DNA from 3 places in the Saccharothrix espanaensis DSM 44229 genome. Region 1 is predicted to be linked to each of the others. Evidence: riboswitches for the same ligand, from Rfam matches in the RefSeq annotation. Region 1 holds a riboswitch; each other region holds the start of a gene.
The links. Region 1 has a riboswitch for S-adenosylmethionine ahead of BN6_RS33230 (aminotransferase class V-fold PLP-dependent enzyme). Riboswitches for the same ligand answer to the same signal wherever they lie in the genome.
Positions count from the first base shown of each region.

Region 2: another riboswitch for S-adenosylmethionine. It lies ahead of BN6_RS03445 (methionine ABC transporter ATP-binding protein); the one in region 1 lies ahead of BN6_RS33230 (aminotransferase class V-fold PLP-dependent enzyme).
Region 3: another riboswitch for S-adenosylmethionine. It lies ahead of thrC (threonine synthase); the one in region 1 lies ahead of BN6_RS33230 (aminotransferase class V-fold PLP-dependent enzyme).

Region 1 is NC_019673.1:7,643,043-7,650,006, forward strand. Features, by position in the region: gene BN6_RS33220 (RluA family pseudouridine synthase) at 1-618, opposite strand, end outside; gene lspA (signal peptidase II) at 615-1,211, opposite strand; gene BN6_RS33230 (aminotransferase class V-fold PLP-dependent enzyme) at 1,234-2,550, opposite strand; SAM riboswitch class IV at 2,590-2,704, opposite strand; gene BN6_RS33235 (potassium/proton antiporter) at 2,920-4,392, opposite strand; gene BN6_RS33240 (DUF167 domain-containing protein) at 4,683-4,964, opposite strand; gene BN6_RS33245 (TetR/AcrR family transcriptional regulator) at 4,957-5,508, opposite strand; gene BN6_RS33250 (hypothetical protein) at 5,563-6,003, shown strand; gene BN6_RS42665 (RNA polymerase sigma factor) at 6,074-6,622, shown strand; gene BN6_RS33260 (RNA polymerase sigma factor) at 6,619-6,964, shown strand, end outside.
Region 2 is NC_019673.1:705,326-712,289, reverse strand. Features, by position in the region: gene BN6_RS03470 (ABC-F family ATP-binding cassette domain-containing protein) at 1-277, opposite strand, end outside; gene BN6_RS03465 (4-(cytidine 5'-diphospho)-2-C-methyl-D-erythritol kinase) at 301-1,266, opposite strand; gene BN6_RS03460 (DUF4184 family protein) at 1,423-2,154, shown strand; gene BN6_RS03455 (MetQ/NlpA family ABC transporter substrate-binding protein) at 2,157-2,963, opposite strand; gene BN6_RS03450 (methionine ABC transporter permease) at 2,999-3,655, opposite strand; gene BN6_RS03445 (methionine ABC transporter ATP-binding protein) at 3,679-4,689, opposite strand; SAM riboswitch class I at 4,891-4,983, opposite strand; gene rsmA (16S rRNA (adenine(1518)-N(6)/adenine(1519)-N(6))-dimethyltransferase RsmA) at 5,073-5,948, opposite strand; gene BN6_RS03435 (resuscitation-promoting factor) at 5,958-6,964, opposite strand, start outside.
Region 3 is NC_019673.1:1,503,426-1,510,389, reverse strand. Features, by position in the region: gene BN6_RS07100 (winged helix DNA-binding domain-containing protein) at 1-948, opposite strand, end outside; gene BN6_RS07095 (SPFH domain-containing protein) at 1,073-1,996, shown strand; gene BN6_RS07090 (hypothetical protein) at 1,998-2,228, shown strand; gene BN6_RS07085 (VOC family protein) at 2,407-3,186, shown strand; gene BN6_RS07080 (sulfite exporter TauE/SafE family protein) at 3,155-3,955, opposite strand; gene rpsT (30S ribosomal protein S20) at 4,158-4,418, shown strand; gene holA (DNA polymerase III subunit delta) at 4,583-5,563, opposite strand; SAM riboswitch class I at 5,661-5,776, shown strand; gene thrC (threonine synthase) at 5,788-6,964, shown strand, end outside.

The DNA.
Region 1 (6,964 bases):
GTTGGCCATCACGGCGAACTTGTAGTCGTGCTTGGGGTGCCGGTCGATCGGCGCGTCGATGGTGCCCTTGATCGGGTCCGGGTGGCCCTGCACCAGCGCGTGGTAGAGCTTGTCGACCGTGCGGTCCTTGAACGCCTGCTTGAGCACCGAGTAGGCGTTCTCGCTCTTGGCGACCACCATCACGCCGGTCGTGCCGACGTCGAGCCGGTGCACCACGCCCTGCCGCTCGGCCGCGCCGGAGGTGGCGATCCGCACCCCGGCGGCGGCCAGCCCGCCGACCACGGTCGGGCCGGTCCAGCCGGGGCTCGGGTGCACGGCCACGCCGACCGGCTTGTCCACCACGATGATGTCGTCGTCCTCGTGCAGGACCTGGAGGCCCTCCACGGCGATCGCCTGCACCTGCACCGGGCGCTCCGGCTCGGGCAGGGTGATCTCCAGCCACGACCCGGCGACCAGCCGGTCGGACTTGCCGGCGGGCTGCCCGTCCAGCACCACGTCGCCGGACTCGGTCAGGCTCGCGACGACCGTGCGGGACAGGCCGAGCAGCTTGGCCAGGCCCGCGTCGACGCGCATCCCGTCCAGACCGTCGGGGACGGGCAGCGTGCGGTAGTCGCTCATGCGTTCTTCACCGGCTTCACGTGGCGGGTTCCGTCGTAGTCGCGCTGCATCGCGGCCATGATCACGATTATCGCGCCGCCCACGCAGATGCCGGAGTCGGCAATGTTGAACACCGGGAAGAAGGTGCCGTAGGGCTCGACCACCGAGATGAAGTCCACCACGTGGCCGCGCAGCGGACCCGGCGACCGGAAGACCCGGTCCACCAGGTTGCCCAGCGCGCCGCCCAGCACCAGCCCGAGGCCGACCGCCCAGCCGACCGACCGCAGCTTGCGGGCGATCCACAGGATGAACCCGACCACGCCGAACGCGATCAGGGCGAGGATCACCGTCCAGCCCTCGGCCAGGCCGAACGCCGCGCCGGAGTTGCGCAGGAACGACAGGTACACCAGGCCGCCGAACAGCTCGACCGGCTCCCGGCCCTCCAGCTCCGCGACCGCGGCCACCTTGGTCGCGACGTCCAGCGCCAGCACCACCGGCGCGATCGCCGCGAGCAGCGCCACCCGGCTCTGGGGCGGCGGCTGCTGGGCGGTGCCCGGGTCCGGCTCGACCGGGACGTCCCGGTGCTCCGGATCGGTGTTGGGATCGGTGCTCACCGGGCCATTGTCCAGCATCCCTTCAGCGCAGGAACGGCGGGAGCGCCCGCTCGTCGTTCTCCGGCACCCACCGGCCGTCGACGATCCGGTACGGCCACCGCGAGCCCTCGACCACCAGCGACCGCAGGGCCGCCACGAACCGGTCGACGTGCTCGGCGGTGCTGCCCAGCCCGAGCGACGCGCGCAGCGCCCGCTTGCCGTCGGTCAGCCGGTGCACGGCGACGTGGGCGCAGAACGCGCCGTCGCGCACGCCGATGCCGTGCTCGGCGGACAGCGCGGCGGCCAGGAAGCCGACGTCCTGCCCGGTCACCACGAAGCTCACCACGCCCACCCGGTCCTGGTCGGACCCGAAGATCGACAGCTCGTGCGCGCCGGGCACGGTCGCCAGGCCCGCGCGCAGCCGGGCCAGCAGCTCCCGCTCGTGCGCGGTGGTCTGCTCCCAGTGCCGGCCCAGCACGTCGCAGGCCACCGCGAGGGCGTGCACGCCCACCACGTTCGGCGACCCGGCCTCGTGCCGCTCCGGCACCGCCGACCAGGCCACGCCCAGCCGGTCGCCGTGGTCGGTGACCCGGGCCGTCGCGCCGCCGCCGACCAGGTACGGGTCGGCGGCCTGCAGCCAGTCGGCCCGGCCGACCAGCACGCCGGTGCCGAACGGGGCGTAGACCTTGTGGCCGGACAGCACCGCGTAGTCCACGTCCAGCGCGCGCAGGTCGACGGGCCGGTGCGGGGCGAGCTGCGCGGCGTCGAGCGCGATCCGCGCGCCGTGCCGGCGGGCGACGGCGGCCAGCTCGGCCACCGGCCACACCTCGCCGGTGACGTTGGACGCGCCGGTCACCACGACCAGCCGGGGGCCTTCGGGGGTGGCGCGCAGCGCGCGGTCCAGCTCGCGCACGGCACCGGCGGGCGTCGCCGGGGTGGTCAGGCGGTGCACGTTCGGGCCGCGCCACGGCAGCAGCGCCGCGTGGTGGTCGGTGTCGAACAGGACCACGGACGTGTGCCGGGGCAGGCTGCGGGCGAGGAGGTTGAGCGAGTCGGTGGTGTTGCGGGTGAACACGACGGTGTCGCTGGGGCGCGCGCCGAGGAACCGGCGGACCGAGTCGCGGGCCTGCTCGTAGACGCGGGTCGACACCTGGGAGGCGAAGCCCGCGCCCCGGTGCACGCTGGCGTACCAGGGCAGCAGCTCGTCGACGGCGTCGCGGACCTGCTCCAGGCAGGGCGCGCTCGCGGCGTGGTCGAGGTTGGCGTACTCGACGCGCTCGCCGGTGACCAGCGGGACGCGCAGCGAGGCGCCGACGACGCGGGGCAGGGCGGCGATGGAACCGGGAACAGCGACGGTCATGACAACCTCCGACGGGTCCGGCGGACTCCGTGCAGGGGAGGCCCGCGCTTGCCCGACGCCCTACGCGCCAGGCCAGGTCCTCATCGGGGGCACCCCACCGCGGTAGGAGGGTTGCCGGCCAGCTAGCCCGAGCTTCGCGCTGGCACTCATGACCTCGGCACCGAAGTTAGCCCACGACCCGGCACCGAGTCGAGGCCCGTTCACATCCTGGGAGGTCACCGGCCGCCCCCGCCCGCCGTGCGGGAACCCCCAGCTCCCGATCACCCCGCAGGTCACGCCGACGATCACCGAACACCCCGCCGAACCCCGCCCACGTCCCGAATCGCGACCGGGATCACACGTTCGCGTGCCGTTTCGGGGTGCGGCGGGCTACGGCAGGCCCGAGTCGCCCTTCCAGCGGGCGAAGCGGCCGGCCCGGTCGACGGCGCGCAGGCGGCGTTCGGCCGCCGTGCGGGCGGCGTCGGTGCAGACCACGAGCAGTTGGTCGTGCTCTTGGAGACGGGTGGTGGACTGGGGGGTGAAGCCGTCGTCGCCGCGCACCACGAGGCTGATCGTCGCGCCCGGTGGCAGCCGCAGTTCGCTGAGGTAGACGCCGTGCAGCTTGGACCCGCGCTGGATGCGCACCTGGAGCAGCTCCGCACCCAGCTCGTCCAGCGCCGACGAGTCGACCTCGATCTCCTGCGCCTCGCCGGTCTTCACCAGACCGAGCCACTTGGCCATCCACGGCAGCGTCGAGCCCTGCACCAGCGTCAACAGGATGACCAGCACGAACACCACGTCCACCAGCTTCTGCGCGCCGGGGTAGCCCTGGATGAGCGGGATCAGGGCGAACACGATCGGGACCGCGCCGCGCAGCCCGGACCACGAGATGAACACCTGCTCGCGCCACGGCACCTTGAACGGCAGCGCCGCGCACAGCACCGACAGCGGCCGGGCCAGCAGCACCAGCACCCCGCCCGCGACCAGCGCGGGGATCAGCGACTCCAGCAGCCGGCCGGGCGAGGCGTACAGGCCCAGCAGCACGAACAGGCCGATCTGCGCGATCCAGCCCAGCCCCTCGGCGAACGACAGCGTGTCCGACCGGTGCGGCAGGCGGGCGTTGCCCAGCACGAGCGCCGCCGTGTAGACCGCGAGGAACCCGGACGCGTGCGCCAGGTCGCCGGCGGTGTAGGCGATCAGGCACACGGCGACCGTGGCCAACGGGTACAGGCCGGTCGACGGGAGTGCGGCACGCCGAAGCGCGAACCCGCCCAACCACCCCAGCGCCACGCCGATCGCGCCGCCCGCGAGGAGCTCGTAGACCATCAGCGCGGGCGCGGTCCACGTCACCGGGTCGGGCGAGGCGAGCAGCACCACGGCGATGTAGACCGGGGCGTCGTTGAGCCCGGACTCCAGTTCCAGCGCGCCGATCAGCCGCTTGCCGACCCCCACCCCGCGCAGCACGCTGAACACCGCCGCCGCGTCCGTGGACGACAGCACCGCGCCCCACAGCAGGGCGGTGCGCCAGTCCAGGCCCAGCAGGTAGTGCAGGCCCACGCCGGTGACCCCGACGCTGACCGCCACGGACACTGTGGACAGTGCGATCCCCAGTCCCAGCGCGGGTTTCACCGCCGTCCAGCGGGTCGTCAGGCCGCCTTCGGTGAGGATCAGCACGAGCGCCACCGTGCCCAGCGAACGGGTCAGGTCGGCATCCTCGAACTGGATGCCCAGCACGGCTTCGCCGAGCAGCACACCGATGCCCAGGTACAGCAGGAGCGAGGGCAGACCGAGCTTGATCGACACTCGCACCGCGATGACGGAGAGCAGCAGAACCGCGGCGCCGATGCCGAGGAAGGCCGTCACACCACCCACTCGACCTCCAGTTGTTCACTCGGTGGTGGTCATTCTCCCCGGTGACACCGATTTGGACTAATCCGGCAATCGCCACAGCGCCACCACCGAGCGTGCTCCACCCGGGCCGCGCGCGCTGTGCGAGTGGCGAGCGGGCCTGCGGAGCCTGGCACCGCAGTACCGGGAACCGTTCGGCCGCAACCAGCCTCCCCCGGTCCGGGCGGGACCACCGTCCACAGCGGACAGCCCGCCCGATAGCCCCGGTTCACGTGCGAGGACGTCCCGGTGGGTGGACACCGGCGTCAGCCGTCGAGCAGCCGCGCCAGCCGTTGCGCGGCGTCGTCCGGGGCCGGGTCGAGCTCGACGACCTTGTCCCGGCCGCGCTCGCCGTGCACGATCCGCACGTCCTGCCGGCGCACGCCGAACGCCTTGGCCACCGCCCGCCGCACGGCCTCGTTCGCCTTGCCCTCGACGGCCGGCGCGGCGACGGCGACGATCAACGCCAGCGGTCCCCAACGCCCGCCCACGGCATCGCGCTTGGCGCTGGGCTTGACCCGCACGCCCAGCCGGAACGGTTCAGGCACGGGTGGTCACCGCGGCCAGCGTGTCCTCCAGCAGCTCCCGGCGGTCGCCCACGACGTGCGGGGCGGCGGACATCAGCTGCGCCTGGCCCAGGTAGACCGAGTAGGCCAGGACGGCCCGCCGGCCGGCGGCCTCGGGCGGGAAGCCGATGGCCTCGAACAGCTCGGCCAGGTAGCCGACCCGGCGGTCGGTGACCCGGCGCAGCACGGGCGCGACCGCCGGGTCGTCCTTGGCCGCGAGCATGGCCAGCTCGACCGCGCTGGACCGGGCGTCCTCCAGGACCAGCCCGAACAGCCGGCGCAACCGGCCGTGCGGCGTGGTCTCGGTCTCGACCAGGGCGATGACGGCCTCGGTGTGCTCCCGCTCCCACCGTTCGAGGGTGGCCTTGAGCAGGGCTTCGCGGTTGGGGAAGTGCCAGTAGGCGCTGCCCTTGGTCGCGCCGAGCCGCACCGCGAGCGGTTCCACCGCGACCGCCGCCACCCCGCCCTCGGCCAGCGCCCGCAGGGCCACCGCGGTCCAGTCGTCCTTGGTCCGACGCGTCGTCACAAGCCCGTACGCTACCGTATGGTCGTTTCCATACGGGACCGTACGGAGGTTGCCATGATCAAGAACGTGCACGAGCGCCGACTGCCCGGCGACGGCTGGGTGGACCGCGCGGTGGAACTGTGGCCCGAGCGGTGGCCGAAGCTGGTCCTCGACCGGCCGCTGGGCGTCGGGGCGGACGGCGGGCACGGGTTCGTGCGCTACCGGTGTACCGGCCACGAACCCGGCAAGCGGGTGGAGTTCACCTTCTCGCCGGGGCTGGGCCTGGTCGGCACGCACGTGTTCGAGGCCGTCCCGGGCGGCATCCGGCACACCATCACGGGTCGCCCGAACGGGTGGATGTTGCTCGGCTGGCCGCTCGCCGTGCGCTGGTTGCACGACGCGCTGATCGAGGACATGTTCGACAACCTGAGCATCGCCGCAGGTCAGAGCATCGTGCCGGCACGGTGGTCGTGGTGGGTCCGGGTGCTGCGGGCCGTGGCGCGCCGACTGGACTGAACCAGCCGCATCCACAACCCTGCACGGCGTCCGTCTACCGGGTACCGGACGCCGACCAGAGGGAGGGTTCGTGACACCGGGAGACTCCGATGACCACGCGGCCGCCTTCGGCGAGTTCTACCACCGGGAGCGCACCCGGCTCTTCCGGTTCGCCGCCGTCATGTCACCGCACCTGGACCACGAGTCCGCGGTGCAGGAGGCGTTCGTCCGCGCCTGGCGGAACTGGCCGGCCATCGCCCCCGGCGCGCGCCGGGCGTGGCTGGTCAAGACGATCCGGAACCTGCTGGTCGACCAGGCCCGCCGGGTGGAGCGGCCCAGCGAGGTGACCGACGAGGTGGTCGCCCGGTCCCGGATCCTCGTGCAGCGGCAGCGCGAGGCCGAGACGTGGCACGAGCTCAACAGCACGCTCGCCGCCATCGCGCGGCTGCCCGACCGGCTGCGCACCGCCCTGGTGCTGCGGTTCTGGGACTTCGACGACGGCGAGATCGCCGACGTGCTGGGATGCGGACGGGACTCCGTGCGCAGGTACGTGTCGGAAGCGCGGGCCCAGGTCAGCGCGACGGTCGGCAACTCCGAGCGCCGGGTGCGGGGTTCCCGGCGCGGGAAGGGGACAACATGACGGACGACGACGCGCGCCGCAACTCCCGTCCCGGGCTGTCCACCTCGGACGGCGGCGGGCTCGACCCGTTGCTGGACGAGTTGCGCGACGGGGTGACCGAGGCGATCCCCGACGACCCGGCGTCCGACGACCTGGGCGTGGCCGCGATCATCGCGCAGGGCTCCCCGGGCCCGACCGCGCCGCAACGGCACGCGGCCCTGCTCACCGCCGCCCGCGCCGGCGACCGCGACGCGCTGAACACGCTGGTCGCCGAGCTGACGCCGCTGGTGTGGCACGTGGCCCGGGGCAACGGGCTGGACCAGGGCATCGCCGAGGACGTGGTGCAGACGGTGTGGCTGAGCC
Region 2 (6,964 bases), 2.4 Mb from region 1:
CGAGCGGGTCGATCACCGCGTTGCGCACCGTCGAGTCGGGCGGCAGCTCGGTGCGCTGGGTCACCACGGCCATCCGCAGCCCCCGGGTCTGGCTGACCCGGCCCTCGTCCGGCGGGGCGAGCCCGGCGAGCACTTCCAGCAGCGTGGTCTTGCCACCGCCGTTGAGCCCGACGACCCCGATCCGGTCGCCTTCACCGACCCCGAGGGACACCCCGTCCAGCAGCGGACGCACACCGAACGACTTGGAGACGTTCTCCAAGTTGACCAAGTTGGCCATCAACACAACCTTCGTCTGAAATTTCAAGCGTGGACTTCGGGCGGTGTCGGCCGAGGCGTCTCCTCGGTCCCGATCACCCGCGCCCCGTGGACGGGCCCCTGCGCGACGCGCACCGTGCGGCACACCCCCGCGCCGGCCAGCTCGGCGGCCACCCGGACCGCCGAGTCGGCGTCGGTGCAGAGGAACGCGCAGGTGGGACCGGACCCGGACACCATCCCGGCCAGCGCACCGGCGTCCACCCCGGCGCGCAGGGTGCGGCGCAGGTTCGGCCGCAGCGACACCGCGGCGGCCTGGAGGTCGTTGCCCAGCAGCAGGGCGAGCTGCCGGGGGTCGCCCGACGCGAGCCCTTCCAGCACGGCCTCGGCCGCACCGACCCGGGGCGGGTCGCCGTCGGCGCGCAGCCGGTCGAGCTCGCCGAACACCTCGGGCGTGGACAGGCCGCGCCGGTCGAACGCGAGCACCCAGTGGAACTGGTGGCGGGCCAGCACGGGCACGATCTGGTCGCCCCGGTCGGTGCCCAGCGCGGTGCCGCCGTAGAGCGCGAACGGGACGTCCGCGCCGATCTTGGCGGCCAGCCCCGCCAGCTCGTCCCGGCCGATCTCCAGCCGCCACAGCGAGGCCAGGCCGACCAGGGTCGCCGCCGCGTCCGCGCTGCCGCCCGCCATGCCGCCCGCGACCGGGATGGCCTTGCGGATCGACACCCGGACCTTGGGGTGGTCGGGGTCGCGGCCGACGTGCTCGGCCAGCACCCGCGCCGCCCGCCAGGCCAGGTTCGACGGTCCGGTGGGCACCACGTCCGCACCCTCGCCGTGCACCTCGACGCCGGGGTCGTCGGCGACCGAGACCGTCACCTCGTCGGTCAGGGACAGCGCTTGGAAGATCGTCACCAGGTCGTGGTAGCCGTCCGCGCGCGGGTCACCGACCGCCAGGTGCAGGTTGACCTTGGCCGGGACGCGGACGGTGACCGGGGGTGGGACTACGGCGAGCACGCCATGAAGCCTACGGGCGTCGGCCGGGTGCTCGCTGCCACCCGGCTCCCACCTGCGGACGAACCCGCCGGGCGGGGGTGGTCGGAGGTGCGGGGATCTTGTGGAGGAGCAGTGCCCGGGGCCGCCTCGGGCGGGCTCGGGTGGTCGAATGCCGGTATGCCGTTCACCGCCTCGCACATCGCCGCGGTCCTCCCGCTGACCCGCCGCCCGCTGGTGCCGTCGGCGCTGGTCGCGGGCTCGATGGCGCCGGACCTGCCGTACTTCGTGCTGCTCTACCCGGGCGGCGGCGAGTACACCCACACGTGGTGGGGCCTGCTCCTGGTGGACGTGCCGATCGCGCTGGCCGCCCTGCTCGTCCACCGCGCGCTGCTGCTCGAACCGGCGCTCGCGCTGGCCCCGGCGGCGGTCCGGTCGCGGGTCGCCCACCTGCGAGCGCCGCGCTTCGGGCTCGCCACGGCGGTCTCGGCGCTGGTCGGCAGCACCACGCACCTCGTCTGGGACGCCTTCACCCACCACGACGGCTGGGGCGTGCGGCTGTTCCCGGTCTTGGAGCGGGACGTGCTGGGGCTGCCCGGCTTCGCGCTGGCGCAGTGGGTCAGCACGGTCCTGGGAGCCCTGCTGGTGGCGGTCTGGTGCGCGCGGAGGCTGTCCCGGATGCCCCGCCGGCCGGTCCCGGCCCGGTTCGCCCCGCCGGACCGCCCGGCCGCCGTCCTCGCCGCGCTGGCGGTGTTCACCACGGTGTTCGCGGCGCTCACCACGACCGGCGACAACGCGACGGACCTGCTGGTCAGCGGCTCGATCACGGTCGTCACCGGGGCGCTGGCGGCACTGGCCCTCTACGGCGCGTGGCGCGCCCTCCGCGGAGAGCGCGCCACCGTCGACCACTAGCCTCAGACGGCCAGCACGGCCCCGTCGAAGGTCTGCTTGATGTAGTCCTTGACCTGCTGCGACTGGAGCAGGGCCAGCAGGTCCCTGATCCGCTTGTCGTCCTTGAGCTCGGCGCGGGTGACCAGGCCGTTGGCGTTCGGGTTGCCCTCGGCCTTCTCCAGCACCAGCGCGTCGGTCGCGGGCTTGAGCCCGGCGTCGATCGCGTAGTTGCCGTTCACCACGGAGGCGTCGGTGTCCTCCAGCGACCGGGGCAGCTGCGCCGCCTCCAGCGCCACGAACTCCAGGTTCTTCGGGTTCTCCGCGACGTCCCGGATGGACGGGACCTTCTCCGCGCCCGCCTTGATCTTGATCAGGCCGTTCTCGGCGAGCAGCCGCAGCCCGCGCGCCTCGTTCGTGGCGTCGTTGGCGACCGCGACCTTCGCGCCGGAGGGCAGGTCGGTGAGCTTCTTGTGCTTCTTGGAGTAGACGCCGAGCGGCTCGACGTGCACCGGCCCGATCCACTCCAGTTTCGCGCCGCTCTCGGTCTTGAAGGTGTCCAGGTACGGGATGGTCTGGAAGTAGTTGGCGTCCAGCGAGCCGTCGACCAGCGCGGTGTTGGGCTGGACGTAGTCGGTGAACTCGACGACCTCGATCTTGAGGCCCTTGTCCTTGGCCAGGTTCTCCGCCACGTACTTGAGCACCTGGGCGTGCGGGACGGGGCTGACGCCGACCTTCAGGGCCGCTTCGGGGTCGGAAGCGGCACCGGTCTGGCCGCTTCCGCAGCCCACTGCGGTCAGCAGCACGGCGACGAGGGCAGCACGAATACGCATTTCACATTCCTTAGGGCAGAGCGGAGACGAAAGGGTCAGACGGAGGCGTGCCGGCGGCGGTCGACGCCCCGGGCCACGCGGTTGCCGATGAACTGGATCAGGGTGGCCACGACGGCGAGCACCACGACCGTCGCCCACAGGTAGCGGTCGTTGAAGCGCTGGTAGCCCTCGCGCACCGCGAGGTCGCCGAGGCCGCCGCCGCCCACCACACCGGCCATGGCGGAGTAGCCGAGCAGGGCGATGGCGGTCACGCCGATCGCGTTGACCAGCGCGGGCAGCGATTCGCGGAGCAGCACGCTGCGCACGATCCGCGGCGTGGAGGCCCCGGTGGTCACCGCGGCCTCGATCACCGACACGTGCACTTCGGACAGGACGTTCTGGACCAGCCGCCCGACGAACGGGATCGCGCCGACCGCCAGCGGCACGATGGCCGCCGTCGGCCCGATCGTGCCGCCGAGGATCAGCCGGGTGAACGACATCAGCACGATCAGCAGGACCAGGAAGGGCATGGACCGACCGAGGTCGACCACGAAGCCGAGCAGCTTGTGCACCACGGGCCTGGGGCGCAGCCCACCGGGAGCGGTGAGCTGCAACCAGACGCCGAGCGGGATGCCGAGCACAACAGCGATCAGGGTGGAGACGCCCACCATGTAGACCGTCTGGCCGGTCGCGACCAGGACGTCGTCGAACACGGTGGACCAGGGTGTGGCAGACCTCACGCAGCTACTCCCTGGGGCCCCGCCAGTGTCCGGCGCACCGCGCCACCCGCTTCGGCGATCCACTCCAGCGCCGAGTCCGCGCGCTCGCCGTTGAGACCGACGCGGAACCGCGCCACCGGGGTCTCGCCGAGCCGCGTCAGACCGCCGCCGAGCAGGTTGAGGTCCACGCCGAACCGGCTGGTCGCCTCGGGCAGCAGCGCGCCGACCGCGGCGAACCCGACCAGCACCACGTCCGCGACGCGGTCGTACGCGCCTTCGGCGGCCGGGTTCTGGTCGACGGCGGGCAGCAGCGAGGCGGCCGTGCGGGAGGCCGCGTCCGCGACCAGGTCCAGCACCTTGCCGTGCTCGACCACGCGGCCGTCCTCCAGCACCGCGACGTCGTCGCAGATCTTGCGGACCACGCCCATGTCGTGGGTGACCACGAGCACGGTGACGCCGAGCTCGGCTCGCGCGCGGTCCAGCACGGTGAGCACCGAGCCGGTGGTGTCGGGGTCGAGCGCGGAGGTCGGCTCGTCGGCCAGCAGCACCGACGGGCTGGCCGCCAGGGCGCGCGCCACGGCGATCCGCTGGCGCTGGCCGCCGGAGAGCTGGTCGGGGTAGGAGCCCGCCTTGTCGGTCAGGCCGACCAGGTCGAGCAGCTCGGCGACCCGGGTCCGCCGCTGCGGGCCGGGCACGCCGGCCGACTCCAGCGGCAGCGCCACGTTGCCCGCGGCGGTCCGCTGGCGCAGCAGCGAATCCCCTTGCGGCACAACGCCGATCTGCCGGCGGGCGGCACGCAGCGCCGGCCCGCCCAGGGACACCAGGTCGGTGCCGTCGACGCGGATCGCACCGCTGTCGGGGCGCTCCAGCAGCGCCACGCACCGGGCCAGCGTGGACTTGCCCGCACCGCTGGGGCCGACGACGCCCAGGACGGTGCCGGCGGCCACGTCCAGGTTCACGCCGTCCAGCGCGCGAACCTGACCGGTACTCCCGGGGAAGGTCTTGGTGAGGTTTTCGACAGTGATCACGATTTCGCTCCACGACTGCACGCGGCAGCGCACGCTCGTGGCGTGCACGTCCGAAGGCCGGCTCAAGAAGGGTGTCCCAGCGGAGGGGACGACGAGGACTCGAAAAGCGCCTGGGGCGGAGTTAGCTGCGACAGCCCGAAACCGTGCGGCGGCCGTGGTCGACGACTCGCCGGCGCGTGAGCAGCATCCTGGGCACGTGATCCTCCATCGATCCTGGCTGAAGCACCTGCCTCCGTGGGGAGGTGGTTGCTGCGGCGTCGTAGAGCCAGGTCTCTCAGCCGCTCGGGATGGCAGCACGAGTACACCCGACGCAGAGGCTTGAACGCAAGCCCGCATGAGGATCGTTCGTCAAATCACACTTTTGGCCGAAAGATCATCGGCCATTACGGTGAGGAAACCTCGGCTATCCGGATGAACGCTCCGACGTCCAATTGCTCCCCCCGGACGCCCGGATCGACCCCTGCCTGCACCAACAGCCGCTCGGCCGCGGCGGCGGAGCCGGCCCACCCGGCGAGCGCCCCGCGCAGCATCTTGCGGCGTTGCGCGAAAGCCGCGTCCACCAACGAGAACAGCACCTTGCGGTCCACAGTGGACAGCTGCTCGTGGCGGGTGAACGCGACCAGCGCGGAATCGACGTTGGGCACCGGCCAGAACACCGAGCGCGGGACCGGCCCGGCCCGGCGGGCGTCGGCGTACCAGGCGAGCTTCACGCTGGGCACGCCGTAGACCTTGCTGCCCGGCCCGGCCGCCATCCGATCGGCCACTTCGGACTGCACCATCACCAATCCGGTGCGCAGCGAAGGCAGTTCCGCCATCAGGTGCAGCACGACCGGCACCGCCACGTTGTACGGGAGGTTGGCCACCAACGCCGTCGGCGGCGTGGCGAACCGGTCGGCCGTGACGCGCATCGCGTCGGCCTCGATCACGGTCAGCCTCTCGGAGAGACCCGGCGCGCGCTCGGCCACCGTCAGCGGCAGCCGGGCGGCCAGCACCGGATCGATCTCCACGGCGACCGTCGAAGCGCAGGCGGGCAAGAGCGCCAGCGTGAGCGAACCCAGACCGGGCCCCACTTCCAGCACCACGTCGTCGGGCGACAGCCCGGCAGCCGAGACGATCTTGCGGACGGTGTTCGGGTCGTGCACGAAGTTCTGGCCGAGCTTCTTGGTGGGCCTGATGTCCAGCTCGGCGGCGAGCCGACGAACGTCAGCAGGGCCGAGGAGCGCACTCCCCGGCCCTGCTGAAGACGAAGCTTCGGTCACACGCGCAACTTACGGCAGGCCCAGCTTCTGCTGGCAGTGGGGCCACGCCGAGTACCCGCCGCGCGCGTCGCGCAGCTTGGTGGCCACGGCGATCTGCTGCTCGCGGCTGGCCTGGTGGGGGTAGGCGGCATACGCGGCACCGCCGTACGCGTCCCACGTGCCCTTGTTGAACTGGAGGCCGCCGTAGTAGCCGTTGCCGGTGTTGATGGCCCAGTTGCCGGTCGCCTCGCAGTTGGCCAGCCGGTCCCACACCGCGCCGTCGGGCGGGAGCTTGGTGCCGACCTTGACCTTCTTGGCCTTCGGCTCCTTGGTGACCTTCGCGCCGAGCTTCTCGCGCCCGGTCTCCTTGCCGTTCTTGATGGTCACCCGGTAGGTGACGATCTGCTCGCCGGCCTCGCCCGGCTCCAGGACCTCTTTCTGGCCCTTGAGCATCGTGTCGTCCTTGACCTCCTCGACGGGCGGCTCGACGGCCTCCGTCGCGTTGATCACGGACACGCCGGTGCGGCTGATGTGGACCTCGGCGCCGTTGGTGATGCGCAGGTCGCCGGCGGACTCGAGCTTGTCCTCCGGGCCGAGCGAGATGTTCTCGGCCTTCATCAGCTCGTCGACGGTCAGCGCCGTCGTGCGCAGCTGCTTGGGCTCGGTGCCGCCGTCGTAGAGCGTGACGGTCTTGAGGCTCTTGACCTCCAGCGCCATCCCGCCGAGCGGGACGGCCATGCCGCGGTCGTGGGACAGCCACGCGCCCTCGTCGGCGACCTGGAGCTGGTCGAGCGCCTCGTCCACGGTGACCGAGCGGACCCAGCCCTCGCGCTGCTCGCCGTCGACGGTCATCTTGACCAGCCGGCCGCGGTCCAGCGAGATCTTGCCGCCGTCGCCGACCTTCGCCTGGGGGGACGGGCTGAGCGCGTCGTGCTCACCGACCGCGATGCCCTCGTCGGCGAGGATCTCGCCCACGGTGGACTCGTAGGTCCGCACGGTCTTGAGTTCGCCGTCGACGTCGACGGTGACGGACTTGT
Region 3 (6,964 bases), 3.2 Mb from region 1:
GACCCGCCAGTCGCCCGCGGTCACGCCGTCGACCAGGAAGAACTGCGGCACTGGGCCGTGCGGGTTGTACTGGCGCGCTTTCACGTCGGCGGTCACCACGCGGCGGCGGTCGGCGTGCGACAGCAGCAGGTTGTCGAAGTCGTACAGGAAGCGCACCGGGGCCGGGGTGTCCTCGTCGGGTCGCGGGGCGTCGGGCAGGTCGAACAGCTCCTGGCCGTCTTCGTCGGTGAACCGGACCAGCGGCAGTTGCTCGACCACCTCGCGCAGCCTGGTCAGGCGCGCCCACGTCTGCACGTCGTTCACGGTGGCCGGGCCGAACGCGGCGAGGTAGCGGCGGACCATGTCGGTCGCGGACGGCCGGTCGGTGACGCCGGAGCCCAGCCACGTCTCCACGCTGGTGTGCGCGATCGGCCCGCTGCGGCCCCACAGTCCGCGCGGCGGGACTTGGACCAGCGGGACCAGGCAGCGGACGGCGTAGGCGAGCGCGGCGGGCGCGCGGTCGGGCCACGTCTCGTGGAGCAGGGCGCCGAGTTCCTTGTTGGTGCGCGGCCGCTCGGCCAGGACCTCCCGCCCGGCGGCGACCACGGCGTCGACGTCGAGCCCGTCGACGTCCTTGCGGTGGGTGTGGTTGTGGAACAGGTCCCGGTCCAGCGCGGGCTGGACGAGCGGGCGCAGCCCGAGCGCGTCGGCGGGGGTGACCAGGTGGATCGTGGAGCGCATCAGCGCCGTCCGGACCAGGCCGCGGTCGCGCAGCAGGTCGGCGGCGTCGGCGGGGCGGAAGTCCGCGATCCGCGTCCACAGCCCGGTGTACCAGGTGTGCGGGGTCTGCGCCTGGAGCCCGACCAGGTGGGAGACGACGTCGGCGACCGGCCGCGTGGTGCGTTCGAGCAGGAACTGGCGGGCCAGCGTGGCGCGGCCGACGGCGCGGCGGCTCAGGACCTCGGTCATGCCGCCCACGGTAGAGGTCATTGCGGACAGCTTTGGTCCCTGTTGGCCGGGCGACTTGCCCGCGTCGCCAAAAAAGTGATATCACTTTGCTAAGCACGAGATAGACCAACGAGGGGTGGAAGCGATGAACGCGACGACCGATGTGATCGTGCGGATGCCCGCACCGGCCGTACGTGAGCGCGGGGCGTCGGAGGTGTCCGGCTGGGCCGCGCTGGGCATCTCCGCCGCACTGGTCCTGGGCGGGGCCGCGCTGACCGTGCTCGGGTTCGCGTTCGGGCCCGGCGAGCCGAGCGCGGTGCAGATCGTCGGCGGCGCGCTGATCATCGGCGCGGGCCTCGTCACCGGGGTCGGGCTGTTCACCGTCGCGCCCGGCGAGGCGCGGGTGCTCCAGTTCCTGGGCCGCTACACCGGCACGGTCCGCGCCGACGGCCTGCGCTGGGCGAACCCGTTCACCACGAAGGTGAAGGTGTCGACCAGGATCCGCAACCACGAGACGGCCGCGCTGAAGGTCAACGACGCCGACGGCAACCCGATCGAGATCGCGGCGGTCGTGGTGTGGCAGGTGGACGACACCGCGCGGGCGAAGTTCGAGGTGGACGACTTCGTGCGGTTCGTCGGCATCCAGACCGAGACGGCCGTGCGGCACATCGCCACCAGCTACCCGTACGACAACCACGTGGAGGGCGGGCTGTCGCTGCGGGAGAACGCGGACGAGATCACCGAGACCCTGTCGGTGGAGATCGCGGCCCGGGTGCAGGCGGCCGGCGTCAAGGTGATCGAATCGAGGCTGACCCACCTCGCCTACGCCCCGGAGATCGCCCACGCGATGCTCCAGCGGCAGCAGGCGGGCGCGGTCGTCGCGGCCCGGCAGCGGATCGTGGAGGGCGCGGTCGGCATGGTGGAACTGGCGCTGGAGAAGCTGGCCGAGAACAACGTGGTGGAACTGGACGAGGAGCGCAAGGCGGCCATGGTGTCGAACCTGCTCGTGGTGCTGTGCGGTGACCGGTCGACGCAACCCGTCGTGAACGCCGGATCGCTGTACCACTGACGTGGGCGAGCGCAAGAGCGTCCTGCTCCGCCTCGACCCCGCCGTGCACGACGCGTTGACCAGGTGGGCGAACGACGAGCTGCGCAGCACCAACGCCCAGATCGAGTTCCTGCTCCGGCGGGCGCTGGCCGAGAGCGGCCGACTCCCCTCCGGTGCGGCCGCCCAGCCCAGGCGCGGCAGACCCCGCAAGGACGCCCGACCGGAGGAGTCGGAGAACCCGCCGGACGACTGACTCCGGCACCACGCCCGCCCGGCCGTTTCCAGGGGGAGACGGCCGGGCGGGCGCGTCCGCGCGCCACACACCGCTTCGACGGAAAGCCCGTTGTCCCCCAACAACCCGCTCCCCCGACCGTCCCCGAGGCGGAGTGATCGACTAGCGGCCCACCGCCCCCGGTGCGACCGTTGGCCGGATGAGCGAGCTGAACGCCCCGTACGCACCGGGCACCCCCGCGTGGGTGGACATGATGACCACCGACCGCGTGGCCACCATGGACTTCTACGGAGCACTGTTCGGCTGGGACTTCGAGATCGGCGACCAGGAGACCGGCTACTACACGCTGGCCCTGGTGCGCGGCCGGCCGGTGGCGGGCTTCGGCGAGATGCCGCCCGACGTCATGTTCCCGGTCGTGTGGACGACCTATCTGGCCACCGACGACCTGGACGAGACGCTGGAACGGATCGCGGCGGCCGGCGGCAAGGTCCTGGTGCCCGAGTTCGACACCGGTGGACCAGGCCGGGGCGCGATCACGATCGACCCGACCGGCGCGGCGTTCGGGCTGTGGGAGGCGGGCGAGCACATCGGCGCGTACGTGGTCAACGAGCCGGGCGCGGTGGTGTGGAACGAACTGGCCACCCGCGACCCGGACGGCGCGACCGAGTTCTACCGCCAGGTGTTCGGGTTCGGGCTGGAGCCGCTACCGGACTTCCCGTACACCCAACTCCAGGTCGACGGCCACACCGTGGGCGGCGTGTTCGGCATGGACAAGGGCATCCCGGCGGAGATCCCGCCGCACTGGATGGCCTACTTCCAGGTGTCCGATGTGGACGAAACCGTGGCCAGGGCACGCGACCTGGGCGGCATCCCGGTGGGCGCGGTCGCCGATTCGCTGTTCGGCAGGTTCGCCACCCTGGGCGACCCGATGGGTGCGACGTTCAAGGTCATCCAAGTGCCGCCTTACAGCCCAGGCTGACCACCAGTGCCACGACCACGGTCAAGAACACCCGGCGGACGAACGCGGACCCCCGCCGCACCGCCAGCCGCGCCCCGAACACCGCGCCGCCGAGGTTGCAGACCGCCAGCACCAACGCGAGCCCCCACAGCACCTTGCCGGTGGGGATGAAGTAGAGCAGCGCGCCCAGGTTCGTCGCGACGTTGATGATCTTGGCGGTCGCCGACGCCCGCAGGAACGCGAACCCGACCAGCCCCACCAGCAGGAACACCAGGAAAGTCCCGGTGCCCGGCCCGGCCAGCCCGTCGTAGAACCCGACCACCGCGCCGCCGGTGACCATCACGCCGATCTGGGCGGCCCGCCCGAACCGCGGCGTCTCGGCCACGCCGAGTTCCGGCTTGCGCCACGTGTAGAGCCCGACCCCCACCAGCGCGACCAACACCACACCGTTGAGCACCCCCGGCTCCAACGCCCCCGCGAACGCCGCGCCACCCGTGGCCCCGGCGAACGCCGCCACCGCCATCGGGATCGCCGACGCCCAGTCGATCGACGTCTGCCGCGCGTACGCACCGACCGCGGAGGCCGTGCCGACCACAGCGGCGACCTTGCTCGTGGCCAACGCGTAGAGCGGCTGCCCACCGGGCCCGACCAGCAACAACGCGGGTAGCTGGATCAGCCCTCCCCCGCCCACCACCGCGTCCACCGCGCCGGCGAGGGCGGCGGCCACGCAGAGGAAGAGGAGACCGGCGAGCGACACCTGGCCGAACCCGGGCCAGTCAAGAGCGGTCATCACCTGAACAGGGTAACCGGACAGCTGTACTGTTTTTCTCTGGCGAGGACCGCCGCGAGGACCGGTTAACGCCCCCGCGAGCAGCCCTGATAGCCTCTACAGCCGTATCGCGCGGCATTCCGCAATGGAGGAAAGCCCACCTCGCGTGGGGCCGATCACAGCGCGATGCGAACCCAGAGACCAAGGAAACGGTGGCTTTCGCGTGGCGAACATCAAGTCCCAGCTCAAGCGGATCAAGACGAACGAGAAGGCGCGCCTGCGCAACAAGGCCGTCAAGTCGTCGCTGAAGACCGCGATCCGCAAGTTCCGCGAGGCCGCCGAGGCCGGCGACAAGGACAAGGCTGTCGCCCTGGCCCGCGAGGCCTCCCGCAAGCTCGACAAGGCCGTCACCAAGGGCGTGATCCACGCCAACCAGGCCGCCAACAAGAAGTCGGCCCTGGCCCGGCGCGCCAACCAGATCTGATCACCCGGATCTGACGCAGGCCTTCCCGAAGCGCCGCCCCTCCCCTGAGGGCGCGGCGCTTCGCCTTTCCCGCACAAAGCACCGCCCGCGCCGCAGACACCACACGCGTCGGCAGCGCCCGCCTCAACAGTCGGCCTCACTGGGTCGGGTTCAACGCCACGACCTCAACGCCGCCCGTACGCCGCGACGATCTTCAGCACGGCCCGCTCCAGGGCGTAGCCAGAGTCGGCGGCCACGCCCTTCACGTCCGCGTTGAGGCCCGCGACCACCGACATGGCGGCGGCCAGCCCGTCACCGTCCCAGCCCCGCGCCTGCCCCTGCGCCTTCTTCACCTTCCACGGCGGCATCCCCAGCTCGCCGGCCAGCTTGAACGGGTCGCCCCGCCCCACGGCCGACACCCGCGCGATGGTCCGCACCGCGTCCGCCAACGCGTCCGCAACGAGCACGTGCGGCACGCCGGTCTGGGTCGCCCAGCGCAACGCCTCCAGCGCCCCGCCCCGGTCGCCCATCACGGCCTTCTCGGCCACCGCGAACCCGGTCACCTCGGCCCGCCCCCGGTGGTAGCGGTGGACCGCGTCCGCGTCGACCTTGCCACCGGTGTCGGACACCAGCTGCGACGCCGCCGCCGCCAGCTCCCGCAGGTCCGACCCGATCGCCTCGATCAGCGCCCCGACCGCCTCCGGGTCGGCCTTGCCGCCCGCGGCACGGATCTCGTTGCGCACGAACGCCTCGCGGTCCGCCGCCTTGGTGATCTTCGGGCACTCGGTCACCACCGCCCCGGCCTTGCGCAGCGCGGCGGGCAGTTCCTTGGCCACCTTGCTGCGCCCGCCGCCGGTGTGCACGACGATCAGGGTCACCCCGTCGGCCGGCGCCTTGGCGTAGGCCATGACCGCCTCGGCGATCTCCTTGCCGGCCTCCTGCGCGGATTCCAAGGCGATCACCCGCCCCTCGGCGAACAGCGACGGACTCACCAGTTCTGCCAGCTCAGGAGGGGTGAGATCAGTCACCTTGACCCTGGTCAGGTCGGCCTGCGGGTCGACCTTGCGAGCCACCGCCAGCGCGCCGCGCAACGCGCGCTCGACCAGCAACTCTTCCTCGCCGAGAACCAGGTGCACGGGGTCTGGAGTGACTGCGGACGCGCTCACGGAGCGATCCTCCCACGCCCCGGATCGCGTCCGGATGGTGGACGGATCTGGCTGCCGGTCGGGATCGTGCCGTAAGTTGGACGCCACAACTGAATACCGCTCATCCAGAGGGGCAGAGGGATCGGCCCGAAGAAGCCCCGGCAACCCGTCGCGCAGCGTCCGCTGCGACGACCACGGTGCCAATTCCGACCCGCGACGCGGGAAAGATGAGGAGATACCTCGCGATGACTGCTGTCAGTGTGCCTTCGGCCACCACCTCCTTCGACCTCGGTCCGGCTCGCGCCCTGTCGTGCCGTGAATGCGGTCACCAGACTCCGCTGGCCCCGGAATACGCCTGTCTCGAGTGTTTCGGGCCGCTGGAAGTCGCCTACGACTTCGGCCGCGTCCGCCGCGAGGACATCGAGGCCGGCCCACGGTCGATCTGGCGCTACCGCGGCCTGCTCCCGGTGCCCTCGAACGTCGAGTCGCACCCCAACACCAACCCCGGCGCCACCCGCCTGGTCGAGGCCGACCGCCTCGCCAAGGCCTTGGGCGTGCGCAAGGTCTGGGTGAAGGACGACACCGGCAACCCCACCCACTCGTTCAAGGACCGCGTCGTCGGCGTCGCCCTCGCGGCCGCCCGCGAGCTGGGCTTCAAGGTCCTGGCCTGCCCCTCCACCGGCAACCTGGCCAACGCCGTCGCCGCCGCCGCGGCCCGCGCCGGCTGGCAGTCGGTCGTGCTGGTGCCCTCCTCCCTGGAGCAGGCCAAGATCCTCATGACCGCCGTCTACGGCGGCAACCTGATCACCGTCGACGGCAACTACGACGACGTGAACCGCCTCGCGCAGGAACTGGCCGCCGAGCACGAGGACTGGGCGTTCGTCAACGTCAACGTCCGCCCCTACTACGCCGAGGGCTCCAAGACCCTGGGCTACGAGGTGGCCGAGCAGCTGGGCTGGCGGCTGCCCGACCAGATCGTGGTGCCCATCGCGTCCGGCTCCCAGCTGACCAAGGTGGACAAGGCCTTCCGCGAGTTCGGCGAGCTCGGCCTGGTCGACGCCACCCCGTACAAGGTGTTCGGCGCCCAGGCCACCGGCTGCTCGCCGGTGTCGGCGGCGTTCAAGTCCGGTCAGGACGTGGTGACCCCGGTCCGCCCGGACACCATCGCCCGCTCGCTGGCGATCGGCGCCCCGGCCGACGGCCCGTACGTGCTGGACGCGGTCCGCCGCACCAACGGCGCGATCGAGGACGTCACCGACGAGGAAGTGGTCGAGGGCATCCGCCTGCTGGCGCGCACCGAGGGCATCTTCGCCGAGACCGCCGGCGGCGTGACCGTCGCCACGGCGAAGAAGCTCATCGAGACCGGCCGGCTCGACCCGGACGCCGAGACGGTGCTGCTGATCACCGGCGACGGCCTGAAGA